Regions from separate parts of the Proteus terrae subsp. cibarius genome, predicted to be linked through region 3. Evidence: predicted binding sites of a transcription regulator. Region 3 holds the regulator's gene; each other region holds the start of a gene.
What was found. The regulator Fur, encoded in region 3, represses iron uptake genes when iron is present. The targets are predictions, from matches to a motif close to ATAATAATGAGAACNACTATCAA.
Positions count from the first base shown of each region.

Region 1: the regulator Fur is predicted to act here: its motif matches at 3,268-3,290, upstream of feoA (ferrous iron transporter A).
Region 2: the regulator Fur is predicted to act here: its motif matches at 1,775-1,797, upstream of GTH25_RS09575 (siderophore-interacting protein).

Region 1 covers NZ_CP047349.1:3,714,186-3,720,533, reverse strand. The annotation lists gene GTH25_RS17050 (OsmC family protein) at 1-112, opposite strand, end outside; gene GTH25_RS17045 (FeoC-like transcriptional regulator) at 298-528, opposite strand; gene feoB (Fe(2+) transporter permease subunit FeoB) at 548-2,875, opposite strand; gene feoA (ferrous iron transporter A) at 2,924-3,160, opposite strand; gene GTH25_RS17030 (DUF4026 domain-containing protein) at 3,557-5,002, opposite strand; gene yihI (Der GTPase-activating protein YihI) at 5,228-5,725, opposite strand; gene GTH25_RS17020 (glycosyltransferase family 39 protein) at 5,914-6,348, shown strand, end outside.
Region 2 covers NZ_CP047349.1:2,044,212-2,050,559, forward strand. The annotation lists gene cydB (cytochrome d ubiquinol oxidase subunit II) at 1-335, shown strand, start outside; gene GTH25_RS09565 (DUF2474 domain-containing protein) at 316-477, shown strand; gene GTH25_RS09570 (DUF805 domain-containing protein) at 1,087-1,470, shown strand; gene GTH25_RS09575 (siderophore-interacting protein) at 1,854-2,699, shown strand; gene GTH25_RS09580 (fimbrial biogenesis chaperone) at 2,787-3,494, opposite strand; gene GTH25_RS09585 (fimbrial protein) at 3,507-4,586, opposite strand; gene GTH25_RS09590 (fimbria/pilus outer membrane usher protein) at 4,598-6,348, opposite strand, start outside.
Region 3 covers NZ_CP047349.1:1,065,329-1,071,676, reverse strand. The annotation lists gene pgm (phosphoglucomutase (alpha-D-glucose-1,6-bisphosphate-dependent)) at 1-868, opposite strand, end outside; gene seqA (replication initiation negative regulator SeqA) at 943-1,494, opposite strand; gene ybfF (esterase) at 1,954-2,736, shown strand; gene ybfE (LexA regulated protein) at 2,948-3,256, shown strand; gene fldA (flavodoxin FldA) at 3,530-4,057, shown strand; gene fur (ferric iron uptake transcriptional regulator) at 4,247-4,693, shown strand; gene GTH25_RS04895 (DUF817 domain-containing protein) at 4,773-5,612, opposite strand; gene chiP (chitoporin ChiP) at 6,162-6,348, opposite strand, start outside.

The DNA.
Region 1 (6,348 bases), 1.3 Mb from region 3:
CCAGTGATACAGGTTCATCAAGTAAAAATTGAAATTGGCGCGACGCGCATTGCATTTGTAATCTGCCTTGCTCGCCTGTGGTGATCGTTGATGAAAATTCAGTTATTGGCATAATTTTTATATTCTTATAAAGTGAAATTAAATAGACGTCTTTACGTCTATAGTTAATGGATTATGCCGTGATAGTTAGGAAAGTAAATCATTAAATAGGAAGATGAAAATGATTCACCTTGTGCATTAGATAAAAAAATCCCCTACACAAAGTAAGGGATTTTCATGATGGTATTTATCAATTTGTTAGGTTATTTGATAAAGCTTTGTCTGGCAGGCGGTGGCTTCTGGGCAACTTTTACAGCTACCCGTAAGACAATCCTCGACATCGACTTCTTGAAGCTTACCCATTAATGTGAGCCGCTCTAACATTGCTTGCACCAACGGTTCAGGCATATTGAGTTGATGGCTGATAAGACGGGCATCGGCTCGACCATTAAGGGCGATACAATCACGTACTTCTATCAAACTGGCCATCTTACTTTTCCTTTGTCACTTAGTGACAGCTACCTTTTGAACAACATTGTTTAGCCAATGATGGCTTATTGCTTAAGTTAATTGTTAGACGATTACGAGCATTACGCAACAAGATAAATAGAATTAAGTTAAATATCACAACCGCAGCAATGGTGATTGTACTGCTTTGTGGATGCTCGCTAAAGGTTGCGACTTGATAGAACAGCGCAGCCAGTGAGTAAGCAATATTTAATCCCCAAAGAATAGAGAAGGTCATCCAGCCACGACTGGTTTCACGAGCAATAGCACCCATTACTGAAACACAAGGTACATACAGTAAAACAAAGATTAAGTAGCTATAAGCAGCAATGCCTGAGCCAAATTTAGCACCCATGGTTCCCATTGTGCCAGTATCCATTTCACCATCACCTTTACTAGCTTCAATTGGGTTAGAAAGTGCAGCTAAAGTGAAGGTCTCTTTTAAGCTATCCCATGTTTCACCAAAGGCATCACCAATTTCTCCCCATAGGTCGAATTCTTCAGGGTCAAATGGCTCATTAACAATGCTTTCTGCGGTATAGAGGGTATTTAATGTTCCCACAACCACTTCTTTTGCCATCGCCCCAGTAACTAAACCAACCGTTGCTTGCCAGTTATCATTGTGAACACCAATAGGTTGCAGTAATGGTGTGATCACTTTACTGACAGACGCTAATGCAGAATCATTGATGTTATCCGCTGGTTTACCAGAGAAGGTAAAGCTATTTAGCGCACCAATAAACATACTCGCAATAATGATGACTTTACCTGCACGTACAACGAAACCTTTTAGACGTTGCCATGTTTGCATGAGTAACGTTTTTAGGTGAGGAACGTGATAAACAGGCAGTTCCATCACGAAAGGTGACGCTTCACCGCGCATAATGGTGTGTTTTAGTAGTAAGCCTGTGAGGATAGCAACCACAATACCGAGAAGATAAAGTGAGAAAACAATACTCGCACCATTTTTACCAAAGAAAGCTGCCGCAAATACCGCAAAGATAGCTAAACGAGCACCACAAGACATAAACGGTGCCATTAATACCGTGATTAATCGTTCTCTTGGTGCATCAAGAGTACGCGCACCCATAATAGAAGGTACGTTACAACCAAAACCGACAATCAGTGGTACGAATGATTTACCCGGTAACCCCAGAGCCTGCATCAATCTATCCATAACAAACGCAGCGCGAGCCATATAACCCGAGTCTTCAAGGATAGATAAAAAGAGATACATCATCCCGATTTGTGGCACTAATGGAAGAACCGTATTGATACCACCACCGACACCTTGAGCAAGGAAAATTGTCAGCCATTCAGGGAAGTTAAAAGTTGCACCAATCCATTGAATACCATGAATAAAGATAGCTTCAGAGCCACCTTCAAAAGCAGGTTGTAATGCACCACCGATATTAATTGCGAGTACGAACATTAAATACATGACAAATAGGAAGATAGGCACGCCTAACCAACGGTTTAATATCACTTTATCGATATTTTGTGTCAGGATATTGGGCTTAATGGACTCCATATTAATCACGGCATGACAGATGCGCTCAATATTTTGATAACGGGCATCAGCAATGACTAATTCTGGTTCATTATTATGTTCATCTTGAATTCGTTGACGAATGGCTTTGATATCTTCACTGGTGATTTGAGCGCGTTGATGGGTATAGATATCCCCTTCTAAACACTGTAATGCCATCCAACGACGTTGCTGTAAATTAAACTCATCATGATTAATTTTTTCAGCAAGTGTCTCGACTTCATTTAATAACCATAGTGGATAAGAAGTCAGTAATTCTTGTGGTTTTTTCTTTTCAGCAGGGAAGGTATCAATGGCTTCTTTGAGTTTATCAATACCAGATGCTTTGGTTGAAATCATCGGAATAACAGGGCAACCCAGTTGCTCTGAAAGTGCGTTGATATCAATTTGCATATCTTGGTGTTCTGCAATATCGAGCATGTTTAATGCCACAATACATGGAATGCCAAGCTCAAGCAGTTGCAATGTCAAATAGAGGTTACGCTCAAGATTTGATGCATCAACCACATTAATCAGCATGTCTGCTTCATTACTTAAAATGAAATGGCAGGCAATTTGCTCATCAAGAGATGTCTGTTCTGAAATTGTCGTTAAAGAGTAAGTCCCGGGTAAATCGACGAGCTCAATTTTATGATTTGCAGTAGTGAAACGACCAACTTTGCGTTCGACCGTTACACCTGCCCAGTTACCCACACGCTGACGAGAGCCTGTTAACTGATTAAAGAGTGTTGTTTTACCGGCATTGGGATTGCCGATAAGGCCTATAGTGAGAGGAGTCATAATAGTGATGCCAATAGTTGTCTTGCCTGGTTGAATGAGAAATAACGATTATTTTTCGTTATGAACCACTTCGCTAAGGTTAATGAGTGCGAGATCTTTTTTTCTCAAAATTAGGGATACTCGGTGCGTTTCTATTTGAATAGGATCACCCAGTGGTGCGATACGGATAACGTTAAACACAGCGCCGGGTAACATACCTAAAGATAATAGTTTCTGTCTGTATGCCGGGCTAATCTGAGGTGAGTAGCTCAAGATTTTATAACTGTGATTTGGGATCAGAGACATAATCGTCCTTCCACGAATATTGATACAAAAAATAATGATACTGATAGTTATTTACACGTATGAGGTTCATACCGTCATGGTCAGATTAATTATAATAAATATTTTTAATGCTAATGAGAATTATAATTATCTTTATTGGGTATAATTTAGCCTAGTCTGAGCTTATCTGCACTTGATTTAAATCAATCTGAGAAAAGATATTGAGATGAAATTAGACTGTTTATTTTATCTGTTACTGGACAAAAACAGAATGTGAAAAGTTGAAATGCTTATGTAGCAACAAAATAACAATCAATTAATAATGTTAACGGATGATAATATAAAAGTAGATTTCAAGAATATGAAGAACGCGAGCTTAAGTAAAAAGCTCACGTTGTCATGGTGAATACCCGCTAATTAGTGGGTTTGCTGGTGGCTAAAAAGTTGGTAAATATTGTTAGGGGTATAGCTATCAGCTTCGTATGAAACGACCCAATCTGTTATTAGTGTAGTGTTGATAGGATAGGTTTTACCTTCTTGCATATCCTCAACATAAAATGGCACGTTGAGTAATTTTGCATAAATCGTGTCTCCATCTCTAGACTGTGGTACAAACCACATATGCTCTAGCTCTTTTTCTTCCCCTTCACCATAAGGAATGCCGAACTTGATCATAAACTGCCAAGGGTTTTCGGTCTCTTCAGGTTTGTCTTTTCCTAATAACTTAGAGAGAAAACCACTTTTTTTCTCAACAGGCGGTTGATTGTAGTTATCAAACATAGAAACGAAGTATTCCCAGCGTCGCTTGGCTTTTTCAGACATCTCGTAGGTTTCTTCATTACTGCGCAGTAGCATCATCGCTTGTTGTTCTTCATAACCTCTAAAGAAGGTTTCTAAAACAGGGTTTTCTTCATTGGTTCTAAAGAGCATAGAAGAAGGATGTTGATGATATTCATCACGATCAGCTAAATCACCCAAGAAAATACCATTTGGTGCGCCTTCCGTGTCATAACGCATCTCTTCTAAAGGTCTAAGGTTTTCAAGTGGTGTTGATTGATTAACATGGCGAATACCTTCTTCAAAAGGTAATGCGACAAGATACTCCAAGCCTGATGATGTTTGACCACAAAGCATCGGTTCACCAAATTCGATTTGACGATGATTAATACTGTTGTTAACAAAGCAACGGAAGAGATCAGGAATACCATAGTAAGACTCAAGCATACTGGGAATAACTAAATCGACTTCGGTTAAGCCGCAGCGTGCTAATCCATGAGTGTGGAACCAGAACATAGTCGGTGGTTCATTTTCTGTGTCATAGACAGCATGAATAACATATAAGCTTTCTACTTCGGGATAGAGATCTGGGGTCTCTAATTGAAAGCGTATCCACTCAGGCGTTAATGCCTTACCTGCCGCTGATTCATCTAATGCTAAGACCATTTCAGGTGCGATGATATTGAGAAAGTTCAGTTGATGGCGATAACTTGCCAAAGGATGCAAGGCTTCAGTAAAGAGTGTTTCTAATAATAAATCTTGAGTTGTCGCATTTGCATGTGCGAGTAGTTGTGGTGTGAGTTCGTCAGTCGAATACATTGGACGTATTTCGTAATCTTCATCACGAGGGTAAAGACAGACGAAAAAATGTAACTCGTCATCACCATGTTGGCAGCGATAGAAAAAACCGTCGTCAATATTTTCACTTAGATAATTTATCTCACCATCAGTGTAATCGGTTTGCTCTTCTAGGCGTTGTTCAATAAGCGCATAGTTTAGTGGCTGTGCAGGGAAAGCCACTATACGAGAGGGCACTTTTTCTCCTTGCCCGGCTGCGATATCTAAGTACTGCTGTCTGTTATCCATATTTTTTATCACTCGTATATTAAAGATAGAAAAATAGAATATCAGGGATAACAAGAGAGGAATAGATGGAGTTATCTGAGCTTGGGGTAGTTAATTGATCTATTGTTAATAGTGAGGATTAATGAAAAATAAAAAAGCGAGTGTCTTATAAAAAATAACGGATATCAATAAGTTATTGATATCCGTTAGATGTAAGGTAATTAAGGCGAATGATTAGCCTTTTGATTATTTACCTTTCAGTAATTGCATGATGTCTTCAGTTTTTTCTTCATCGTCATCATCTTCAAACTCAATACCTAGCTCAACCATTAATTCGTCAATACGATCAAGGGTTTTCTCAGTATAAGCCTGTTCTTCTGCATTGAGTTTTTCACCGTTTTCAAGACGAGACAGTAATTCATCTAAACGTGTGTCGTTTTCTAACAGGTCTAATTCTTGTTCAGGCGTTAAACGAACTGGCTCAGCTTTAACTGGCGCAGGTTTTTTCTTCACGACTTTTGGTGCATCGCCCACAATCAGAGGGATCGGTTTTTTGCTACCAATACGTGGATCTTTCGGTGCTGTATTTTGAGCTTGCTGTTTATTTTCCGCTTCCTGCTGACGGTTACCGGCAGGATTGCCACGGTGTTTCTTTTGACGTTTACGTTCACGTCCTTCCGCGTTCAGCTCTTCACGTGATTTTTTACGTGCTTTAGCTGCGGGCTTTCTTTTAATCATATTCATAATGGTAACTCGATAGTGATCTTCTTGGTTGCGCAATCTATCAGAAACAAATTTTCAATAAAAGCGCAAATTTAAGACAATTTAATTTTTGCTCACGTACAATGTGCGGTTCGTTTCACTATACTTTACTGTGTTGAGACGTCAATTAATGACCAAACTAAATTAATCAACTTAAATTTCTATTTATTATGACATTATCATCTACACAATTACGTAAACCAGTATATTGGTGGGTTATTGGTTATGCAGCACTTTGGATCTTAGTGAGTTATCTCTTTGACCCTACTGTGCCTTATGATGCCGTAGAGGCTGTCAATTGGGGCACTAACGGAGGGTGGGGTTCCCCTAAAAATCCTTGGTTTGTTGGCTTTATAATGACACCTGCTATTTACGGCGGTATCGATTTTAGCTTTTATTGGTATTTTATCCACTTTATTATCATTGCTATTGGATTATTAGGGGTTTGGAACTTAGCTTATAAATTGACGCAAAATACTAACTTAGCTTGGTTTGCTATGTTGGCGCTTAATTTATCTGGTGTTATCAACTTTGATATTATCCCTTATAACGATAACTATATTCTAGTTGGTTGTTGGGCATGGGCGTTCTATTTTTTCCTTTGT
Region 2 (6,348 bases), 980 kb from region 3:
TCACATTACCAAACTTATTCTTCTTTTTACCTGTTCCTCTTTTAGTGTTGTATAGCACTTGGTTAATTTTACGCTCAGTGAAAAAACAAGGACATTACCTGCCTTTCTTTGGTGCGCTGGCTTTAATTTTCTTAGGTTTTGCAGGATTAGGGATCAGTATTTGGCCTAACATTATTCCACCAGCAATCAGTTTTGTAGAAGCGTCAGCACCGCCAGAAAGTCAAGGGTTTATGCTAGTTGGCGCACTGTTTATTATTCCAATTATTCTCGTATACACATTCTGGAGTTATTACGTTTTCAGAGGAAAAACAAATTATGAAGAAGGTTATCACTGATCCACAAATACAGAACAAACCCTCATTATTAAAAAAATGGGGATGGTTGATTACTATTTGGTTTTGTAGTGTTTTAGCCTTATTCGCAGTCTCTTCCCTCTTTCGTTTTTTAATGACGTTAGCCGGAATGAAAGTCAAGTAAAGGCAAAATACATACAGCAATATAATCAACTAACACCGAATACGGCAAGCTATAGAATAGAAGTAAAGAAAGGGCTGAAGTTATCTTCAACCCTTTTATTTTTATTAGATGCTCTTTTAACAGCTAATTTTATATAATTTTCTTTTTTATAAAAGAAAATAAGAATGTAAATATTTTCATTTTTCTATGATTAACTAAACTTAAATCAAACGCCTTGATAAAATCATTTTAAATACATCATTTTTGATTAAAAATAAGAGATAAAATCTTTTTTAGGCATTTATTACGATAAATAAAGATATAAATAATCCTATAAAAAGCCATCTTCTCTAGAAATAAAATGGAATGAATGTTGAATTAGGCTTCCAAAGTAATTATGATATCGCCGCCTAGCAGGTTCATATCTGTATTATTTTATAAAGACACACCAAATGTGTCATTTAGATATGCCATATGATTAATTCAAGAATTAAATCCACTCCCTATTAAAAAGGATGGATGATGTCTGTTCAAAATACATATTTTGATAATTTAGATTTATCTTAATTGCTAAGAAAGATCACTTACACTAGGCTTACTCATTGTTGCTACTAAATTAAGGATGAAATCATGAATTGGTATTTGGAAGTCATTAAAAATAATTATGCTAACTTTTCAGGACGTGCTCGCAGAAAAGAATATTGGATGTTTACTCTAGTAAATACCATTATTATTACCATCCTATATGCTATTGTGATTTCATCAATAGACATGAATACGGGTGAAATGAGTTCATTAGGTTCAATTGTTGGTATCATTTTAGGTATTTACTCTTTAGCTATTATTATCCCTAGCCTTGCAGTGACTATTCGTCGCTTCCACGACCAAGATAAATCAGGTTGGATGTTCTTACTTGCATTTATTCCTGCTGTTGGTGGATTAATTGTTTTTGTCTTTATGTGCCTTGAAGGTACTAAAGGTGACAACAGATTCGGCCCAGACCCTAAAGCTTAATCTATTGTTGCATTAATATGACAATACAGTGAGTACACCTACTATTAAGTTACTCACTGTATTAATTGATTTTCCTACCTTTGTTACAAATATCTAAAAACATTCCTTTCTTTAAATAAAATAACACTGGCTCATCTCCTCCCGCATTGTACTTTGGTATTTTTACGTTTCTAATTAACGATATCACGTTATTACACCATGCTTATTGCATTGATCCTTAAGTTTTTTCTTTGTTGTGAGTTTGAACTTAGTCACACAATATAAGTAAAAAAATACGCTTTCCTTTACTAAATTAATGTTAATGTTGATAATGACTATCATTATTAATTGAAAATGATAATATCTACGTCGATAAAATAATTAAATGAGTCAGGTAAAAAAACGTGAGTAACCAAAAAACACCTCAAGAAAAAAATATTTATAAACCAGCACCTCCTCGCCTAGTTCAAGTAAAACGTATTACTGATGTCACTCCAGGAATGCGCTGTATTACCTTTACTAGTGATGATTTAGATTCTTACCCAGAAGATACTGCGGGAGCACATTTAAAAATATTCTTACCTTTAGAAGGCCAAGTTAAACCTACTGTACCAGGCTTTTCTGAAAAAGGTCCTAAATGGCCTGAAGGCGAACCAAGATCGATTGTACGTACTTATAGTGTTCGTGCTATTCGCCCTGAGCAAAAAGAGTTAGATATTGAATTTGCCGTACACGACGATGCAGGCCCAGCTATTCATTTCGCGCTAAATGCTAAGCAAGGTGACTATATTGGGATCACTAATCCGGGTGGCCCTGATCCTTTATTAGCACCTGCGTCACATTACTATATGGCGGCCGACCCAAGTTCATTACCTGCTTTAATGGCTTTAATTGAAACCATGCAGCCTAATGTTCAAGGAAAAGTTGTTATACGAGTAGAAGACGAAACACATCGCCAAGAAATTAAACATCCTAGTGGCTTAGAGATAATCTGGTTGATTGGCTCAGTAGAAGAACAAACTCAAAACTTAATTAATGAATTTATGTCATGGGAATTACCTGCTGAAGATGTGGCGTTTTGGATTGCAGGTGAAGACAAAATCATTCGTGCATTAAGACGTCATATTCGCCGTGATCACGGTTACGATCGCAGCTTAATTTATGCCATTCCTTATTGGCGTTTTGGTTATGACGAAGAAGGCTATCACGCTGAACGTCACCATGTTATGGATAACGAAGACGTAAGCTAAACGATAAGTTAAAGATTAAGCGTTGGCTGTACAGGCTGCATATAATTTCTTTCATTATATGTAGCCTTTTTTATTATAAAAATGTAATCAATGTATATTCTTCTTATCTTGCTGATAATTTCCATCATCATCTATATAGATGACTGTAATGACTTGGTTGGTATCAACTTGCCCTTTATATTCAATTTTTTGTTTTGAAAACGGCGCTATCATTGTGGCCTGAATTAAAGATTGCTCTTTATTCTCTTGTGTATATATTTTGGAAATCGTAAAAAAATAAGCTGAAGAATTACTAATCTCTAAATTCTGCTGTTCCTTTGTAATCTCAATCTGTTTAAAAATAGCGTTACTCGTTAACTCGAGTTGTTTAGGGCGATAAAAAAGCTTAATACGAGTTTGTAATGCTAATTGCAACGTGTTTGTATTTTCACCACTGTTAGGTTTAGGCGGAATATCAAGCACATTAAGATAAAAAATAGACTCTCTATCTTGAGGCAACTTATTGTCTAATTGTTGTATTTTTAATTGTGCTCCTCCATTAGAGGAAACTTTCATTATGGGAGGGATAACAATAAAAGGAGCCGTTGTTGTCTCAGGGGTTGATGCAATATCACCATCATCTATCCATGATTGGACTAATGTTGGTTGTTCACTGCGATTAAAAATTTGCAATGACAGTGTTAATTTGTCCATAGGAAAAATTAGACGTGTACGTTCAAGTACTACACTCGCTTTTGTTGTCGATGTTATAAGCATAAAAAATAAAATAAAAGTAGCATTCATTATTTTTTTCATTAGATACGCTCTTTAGTCATAAGACATTACTAATGTCGCTGTGCTTGTTATTTTTCCTTGAGTGACTGAATTAGCATTATAAGGATAGTAATAAGCCCCCATATTTATCGAAAATGCAGAGGATAAGTTGCCACCTTGATTAACACTGAAAATACTGGTCGCACTGCCTTGAGAATTAATATTGTCAGAAAAAATAACGGGGCTATTGATATTATCGCTTTTTACTACACGGAACCCGATCCCCCCTGCACCTTGCGCTGTTGTATTAGTTAATATAGTTTTATCTGTCGCCAATAAATTTTGGCTTGATAAAAACATCTTAATATTTCTAGACGTTTTTGAGCCACTTAAAAAGTCTTGGCACGTAAAATTTAATGTAAAAGGTGTGTATCCTGCTTTATCTACCGTTTTTGCATCTTTTACACTGATTAATGGCAATGAAACAACTAAACCCGCATTAGAAAAATTACAGGTTGTCATTACAGGATTATAAGTAATTAGCATTGGTTGTAAGAAAATATCATTTTGATCAACTGGCCATTGCCACGTTAATAAGAATTGCACAAGTTTAATAACAATATTAAGTAACCACTGAACTAACCCAACACTCGATGCATCTGACGCTAAAATAACAGGATTAACAACCGCTGTACTTCCACTCACCTCTTTATAATTGGTCGAGGGTTTACTACTCAATAACGTAAATTTTAAGGTGAAATTAGTATCTAAATCTGATGCAGGGTGTGTTCCCGCTGAAATATTCGTTACATTATCTTTTTCTAATGCTGTTAATGTAATAGAGACAAACTGCTTCCCACCATTAAAACCAATTGTTCCCGTTCGACCATCATTAAAAGGTGAGGCAATACCCACAGTATTAGGAAATAATACCCCTCTTGCATTACATTTAAAGGTACCCGGAAATATTGTTCTACTCGTTTTTGTTACAGTTGTTGAAGCTGCATTTAAATCTGCAGATAAATCAAAGTTAATATTGGGTGCCGTAATAGTGTCCTCAGGTTTACAGTTAGCAATTGCCTGTTGGCTTATCGCACCTAATAAAATTATAAATATAAAAGCTGGTGATTTCATAGCGCTTTCCTTTATCGACAAATATTACTATTTTTATCCATCGTATTTATTAAATGCTCCACAACACATTCCATTTTTTCAGCTTTATTTAATTTTATAAAGATTGAAGAAGGTAACTCATCACTTTTTAAATAAAGCACACTTGATTGTCCGACATAACCAATACTTTCTTTTTTATTATTTAAAACTTCTGTACCGAAAGGTAAACTTTCATTATTTTCTAAAGATGCTTTAATAATAAATGTCTTACGTTTATCCGTTGTTAATGTGAGGTAATTAACTGCGCCTAGATACGGAGTAACCTGGGTTGTATTTCCAACAAGCTCAGCATTTGAAGGCATTTCTGTATTTGTTAAAGTATAATTATTTGTACGATAAGGGATACTATTAGGCACTAATACTATCCCTTGATTATTGGTTAATGTGGCTTTATTTCCATTAACCATCATATTATTGGCCATAGGTGCTTCGATAAGAGTATAGGTATTCCCTGTATTACCTGAAAAAACAATATGATTAGGTACGGCAACAACTGTTCCTCTAGCGCCTAATCCTCCCTGGCGATAATTATTTGCTTCCGTATAAGATGCAGATAATGTGCTATATGGATGACGATAACTCACATTTGCGCCGACTAAATTATTTCCACCCGTTTGATTTGAACCTGTTAAAGTATAATTAACTAGGTCATCTTTACCTGCTGTTCCACTCATACTAATTGTAGATTGCTGGTAACGTGAATCAGCCGCATAAATTGAAGTATTAATATTGGCTCTTTTATCAAAAAATGAAATCGGCACACTAATATTAAAATAATAACGAGTCTCTTCTTTATTATCGTAATTTCTTAACTTTGAAACAGAAAGATTATACGCAATATCTTTATAATTATTTGAATAGCCTAACTGATACTCGCGATTACTCTCATCTGTATTCCAATAGTTTCGATGTGTCCCTGAAAGAAAAACAACACCACGCTGACCACCCAAATATTGATTAAGATTTATGGTAAACGTATTTTTTGCTCTAGAACCTCGTAGTGCATCAAACGTTGATAAATCAAGATCAGATACTGCATTATTATTATTTTGCTGTTGAGCAATATCATTTTGATAGTCTTTCCAAGCTTTATAGTTGTCATGAGCGTAAATTGAATCTACAAAACTATAATAATCACGAGTAGAATAACGATAAGCAGCCAATGTTAAATTGGTTAATGTCGCATCCATATATTTACTATAAGCAAGCCGAAAACTTTGCCCTGTTTTTTTACCTGTCTGTAAATCTGCCGTTGCATGTGTTATATCTGCTGAAATTGCCCCAAATTTAAAATTCCAACCACTACCTATCAATGCGGAGTAATAATCTTCACTGACAATACCGCCCGCATAAACAGTAACTAAATTATTAAGACCATAATGAAACTCACCTTGTGCAAATTTAGGCCGATAATTTGTATTACTAATTCGTGATTCACCTAACGTTACGTTATAACGATAAACATCTTCTTTTAACATATCAGGAACGGCTGAAAACGGGACAGTGAAAGATCCCCTTCTCCCATCTGCTTCTTGAATAACCACTAAGAGATCACCACCTCCCGCAGTAGGTTGTATATCTCGAAAGGAAAATTCACCCGGAGGCACATTTTCTTGAAAAACTAGATTTTCATTTTGATAAACACTCACTAGCGCATTCGTCTGTGCAACACCACGAATAATGGGCGCAAATCCTTGACTCGAATTAGGGAGCATACCCATTT
Region 3 (6,348 bases):
GACCTTCCATTGCCCAAGGTGATGAACAGTCCATACGAATAACGCCATCATGATCCAAGGTCATAAAACGGAAGGTCTGATCAACTTGATCATTAACTAATTCAAGATCAAGGCCATAATACTCACCGATGCATTTCCAGTATTCGATACCAGAGCCACCTAATGGATCAACACCCAATTTTAAACCTGCTTTCTTAATTGCTTCCATATCAACAACGTCACCTAACGCTTTGACATAAGGCATAATTAAGTCTTGAGCTTGAATATAACCACTTGCTAATGCTTCATCATAAGAAAGATGTTTGATGCCCGCTAAATTATTCTCAAGTAGTTCATTGGCACGTTTCTCAATAACTGAAGTTAAATCTGTATCAGCAGGTCCACCATTTGATGGATTATATTTAATACCACCATCTTCAGGTGGATTATGAGATGGAGTGATCACGATACCATCAGCAATATCTTGATGTGCTTCGTTATATGTCAAAATAGAAAAAGAGACCGCAGGTGTTGGTGTATAGCCATTATTTTCTTGAATAATCACTTTAACTTTATTGGCAGCAAGCACTTCTAAAACAGAAATAAATGCAGGCTCTGACAGTCCATGGGTATCTTTACCCACGTAACATGGCCCTGTTACTCCATTTTTAGCACGTACTTCAGCAATAGCTTGTGCAATCGCCAAAATATGTGCTTCATTGAAGCTATGGCGATTTGCACTTCCGCGATGACCAGATGTACCAAATTTCACACGATGAGCGTTATTGCTAGCTTGTGGTTTAAGTGAATAATATTGAGACGTTAATTGCGCCACATTAATCAGATCACTTTGACGAGTATGCTGCCCTGCTCTTGGATGAATTGCCACAAATCTTCTCCTATTTGACATCACAATCACGCTTTAAACAAAAGCCTTTGCAATGCATCAATTAACAATAGTGGTTAGATAGTTCCACACACCTTATCAATCTCATTTGCAGGAAATTGCATATCCTGCATGATGCTTTGTACCATCGTTCTTTTACGCTCTGTGTTCGAGTTAGTGATAACCCAAAACGGCGTGCCTGAAATATGGCGCGGTTTTGTATGACGTCCACTATCGAGTAGTGTTTGTTCATCACCAGCAAAATAGATACGTGTTCGTCCATGTACTGTTTCAGCAGATTGAGTAAAAGTAGCGCTATCTAGGCTATATAACGTAGAAAGGATCTGTAAAAAGCGATCAACTGATTTTGTTTTTTCTGCATAACTGTCAGATAACAGCAGTTCTCGCATTTCACGGATCGGATTTTTTGCTGGTGTAATCGATTTAGGTTCAGCTTCCTGTTTAATCACAGGAGTTTGTACTGACTCAGTGACAACGACTGGTTGTGCGGGCTGTTTGGCATCGAGCTTCAGTAGACGCCTTAAAATATCTGAAGCGCTTTCACCGATATGTCTAGTTTCGCTAGCAATATAGCGGTAAAGTTCGTCATCAATTTCTATCTTTTTCATTGCTACCCAGTACTGTTTTCAAAAAAAAGTAATTAGGATTATAAGATATAATCTTTAAAAACAAAATAGGTAAAATTTCAATAACTTAAAGAGGATTTATTCAAGATCCTACCGTTTTAAAGGCTAAGCTCGGTATTTATCCTATTGTTTATCTCGGTATCATCTTCTATTCTTTGAACTTATTCGCACAAAGTCAGCTTTAAATTCCGCTATATCACACCACCCAGCCCCCAAATAATATAAAATTCTAATTATTTATTTTTGAGCAATGTCAAGATTTCAACTTTTTAAACAAATTTGGAATATATATCTAGATAATGGTGTTTTTATGGTTTTTTATAAATTTCCCTTATCAATTATTTCTGAACTTCATCACTCTTTCATATTATTACGATAAGTTGGCTTAGCACCTTGTGCATGTCATCATATAAGAAAATCGCAATTATTTTGGTCATTAATATGAAACTCAATACATTATTAAATTATCAATTACACCAACCTGAAACGACACCTGCATCCAATTTACCTATCGTCTTGATCCACGGCCTTTTTGGTGATCTGAATAATTTAGGCGTTTTAGGTCGCGCACTTCGCCAAGATAATACCGTGATACAAATCGATGTGCGTAATCATGGGCATTCTCCTCACTGTGAAAGTATGAATTATCAAGATATGGCGCAAGATGTGCTCACATTACTTGATAGTTTAAATGTCTCAAAAGCCATTATTATTGGTCACTCAATGGGAGGCAAAATTGCGATGGCGATGACAGCATTAGCCCCAGAGCGAATCGCCAATATTGTTGTGATTGATATGTCACCTATTGCTTATAACGTTCGTCGCCATGATAAAATTTTTGCTGCACTTGAAGCCGTAACAAAAGCTCAAGTTACACGCCGTCAAGATGCGGTGGAAATCATGCGTCCTTTTATTGAAGAAGAAGGTGTGATCCAATTTTTACTAAAATCATTCAAAAATGGTGAGTGGTTATTTAATTTACCTGCAATAAAAAATGCCTATTCAGACATTATTGGCTGGCAAGAAGTGCCTGCTTGGCATCATCCTGTATTATTTATTCGAGGCGGTTTATCACCTTATATCTTAGATGAATATCGTGAAAATATAGCTCGCCAATTTCCTCTCGCGACCGCTTTTGTTGTTGCAAACACTGGGCATTGGGTTCATTCAGAAAAACCAGATACCGTTATTAAGGCAATTCGTCGTTTTTTAGAGAAAGCTTAGTTAAGAAACTTAACGACTTAAAATAATGCCACTGAAAAAATGATAATTTAGTAGAATGTATAATTATTGTACTTAAAAACAGTGTCTGTTGATAAAAAGACCAAATCACAATAGGTTAAAGTCAGGAAGCAGTGGCGAGACATCACTATGTGGGGTATTATTGGGCGTTTCGCAATTAGTCATTGGTATACGCCCTTTCACAGCAAAATTTATGGCAAAAGAACAAACTGATCGCACCACACTGGATTTGTTCGCAAATGAACGCAGACCTGGGCGACCTAAAACAAACCCGCTTTCTCGGGATGAACAGCTTAGAATTAATAAACGCAATCAATTAAGACGTGACAGAGTTAATGGTTTACGTCGAGTTGAGTTAAAATTAAATGAAGATGCTGTAAATGCTCTCAATGAGTTGGCGACAGAAAGAAACGTCAGTCGTAGTGAGCTTATTGAAGAAATATTACTAGAGCAATTGGCGCAAAATCACGCCTTAAAAATGCATCAAAACAAGAATAGCTAGCAGATAAACCACACAAATTCGACAGAATTAGCCTGCTATTTTCGTCAAAATACATTTTTAGTTTTCTATTATGAAAACACAATGCTTATCTTTCACTAGTAATTGTTCAAACACAGACAAATATACTCTAAATATTTTGAAGTGTAGCTAGGTGGCAAGTGAATGAGTCATTAGAAACATACAAGCAGTATGTGACTTGTGAAAATATACGTAGTCAATAACGCTACAATTTGAAATATAACGAATTTAGAATAAAAGAGGTTATCTCACTTTATGGCAATCATAGGAATATTCTTCGGCAGTGATACTGGCAACACTGAAAATATTGCCAAAATGCTTCAAGAAAGACTGGGCGCTGATAATGCTGAAGTTCATGATATTGCAAAATCCAGTCAAGAAGACATCGAAGCGTTCGATATTCTGTTACTAGGTATTCCTACTTGGTATTATGGTGAAGCACAATGTGATTGGGATGATTTTTTCCCAACACTAGAAGATATTGATTTCAATGGTAAGCTTGTTGCACTCTTTGGTTGTGGTGACCAAGAAGATTACGCAGAATATTTCTGTGATGCAATGGGTACTATCCGCGATATTATTGAGCCTCGTGGTGCTGTTATCGTAGGTCATTGGCCAACAGAAGGTTATCATTTCGAAGCCTCTAAAGGGCTCGCAGATGATAATCACTTTATCGGTCTTGCGATTGATGAAGATCGTCAACCAGAATTAACCGAAGAGCGTGTTGATGCTTGGGTTGCTCAAATCAAAGAAGAAATGAGCCTAGACGAAATTCTGGGATAAAAGAAATACTCAATATTGAGAATGATAATTATTCAATGGTGTGCTAAGATAGTGTGATAGGTGGGGTGTTTATTTTTAAATATCATGCCTATAATCAATGAGGTTATTTATTCACCCGAGTATTAACGAATAAAACCTATTTGTGAGCACAAAAATTAAATTCACCATTAGCAACAGGATTAAATCCGCATGACCGACAATAATAAAGCGTTAAAAAATGCTGGGTTAAAAGTTACACTTCCTCGCTTAAAGATCTTGGAAGTGCTCCAGGATCCTGAGTGCCATCATGTCAGTGCTGAAGATCTCTACAAAAAACTCATCGATATCGGTGAAGAGATTGGTCTGGCAACAGTGTATCGCGTCTTAAACCAATTTGATGATGCTGGTATTGTTACCCGACATAATTTTGAAGGTGGTAAATCAGTATTTGAATTAACTCAGCAACACCATCATGACCATTTAATTTGTCTTGATTGTGGCAAAGTTATCGAGTTTACAGACGATGCTATTGAATTACGCCAAAGAAACATCGCTGAACGTCATGGTATCAAGCTTTCCAATCATAGCCTTTATTTATATGGCCACTGCGCTGAAGGCAATTGTAAAGAAGATAGCCACGCACATGATGAGAAATAATTCATTCTGGATAATCTCTCAGTAAAAAAAAGGAACTGTCTACAGTTCCTTTTTTATTGCCTAAAATCCGAGGATAACTCTACTTAGTCACACTGATACTGTGTTTAATATGTTTTAAATGAACCACAATAGTAAATGTAACAATAACTAATAGTGACCAAGAGCCCCATTTGCCTGCATGTACAGCAGACCAAGCACCAATTTGGTTAGGATATTGCCAAACACCAAAAAATGTTCCGAAATTCTCAGCAAGCCAAATAAAGAAACCTATCAGAACAAAAGCAAGTAATAAGGGCATTTTTCGCTCTGTATCATAAGGTGTAAAATAAACCACACTACGAGCATAAAGACCTAAAATAAAGGCGGTTAAGTACCAACGATAATCACCAATAAAATGGTGAGAAAAGAAATTGATATAAATTGCAAGAGCAACTAATGTTGCCAGCCAATAAGGCGGATAATGTTCAATTCGCACTTTTAAAAAACGCCATGCTTGAATTAAATAGCTTCCTACCGCGGAATACATAAATCCAGTAAATAAAGGAACTTCCCACAATTTCGTGTAAGCAAAATCAGGGTATTTCCATGAACCAATCGCTGCTGATGTTTTAAATAATTCCATCACAAAACCAACAATATGGAAAAAACAGATCGCTTTTAATTCATCCCATGTCTCTAACTTTCCCCACACCATCCATAATTGAAAAGCGATAGCAAGAATAAGAAGCACATCATAACGGGGTATACCAAAGACACCTTTACTTGGTGTAGCAAATAAAATAAAAAAGAAAAAACCGGCAAATAAACAAGAACGCGCCTCTTTGACACCAAAAAAAAGAAATTCAACAATAAATCGTTTTATACCTTTAAAGGGCTTCAATGGTGGTTCTAATAAAAAATCGTCCAATCGCTTTAACATGCTTCTTCCTGAAAATTTGCATTATTAAACAGCATGCAATGCAGAATAATAAATAAGGTGAGGTAAGATAAAATGAATGGCAAGAAATTTGCCATAGAATAAAAAAACCTACAAGGATGAAAAGGACGAAAAAGAAAGGAATGAAAAAATAAAGGTATTTACCCCCCACTACGATACCCACTCTGACTGCCTTTACTTAGGGTAAATACCTTACGCAACTTCTGCGAAATAACTAAAACACAGGAGATAAACATAACCCACTCACATTTATCTCAGACGACATGACATGACGACTTTACTTCATTACTTTTACTACATACTGCGATTTTAAAACGACTCTTTACTGCTTTTACTCTTTTACTTCTACTTTTCTACTTCTTACTGCTGCTGATAATTTCACTTTATTAACAAGGCTTATTTATAAAGCTCTTTTTAATTACTACATCCCTACCTTTCTACTACTTATTTTTACTTATCGTAATCGTATTTAGCTTTTTTAGTTTTATTCAGGATAAAGTGCAATTAATACACTTTATCCTTATGATGATATTAGAAAATAGTGAATGGCATAATCACGTTAAACTTAACGTCTTTTTCATCTTGGAAAATATTACCAAAACCACCTTCATAACTTGGAATATCAGAGTGGTTATCATAACGGGTATAGTGAAGTTTAAAGAGAGTGCCTTTAGCGCGCCCTTCTTGAACTGTATACATAATATCCGCATTCCATGCA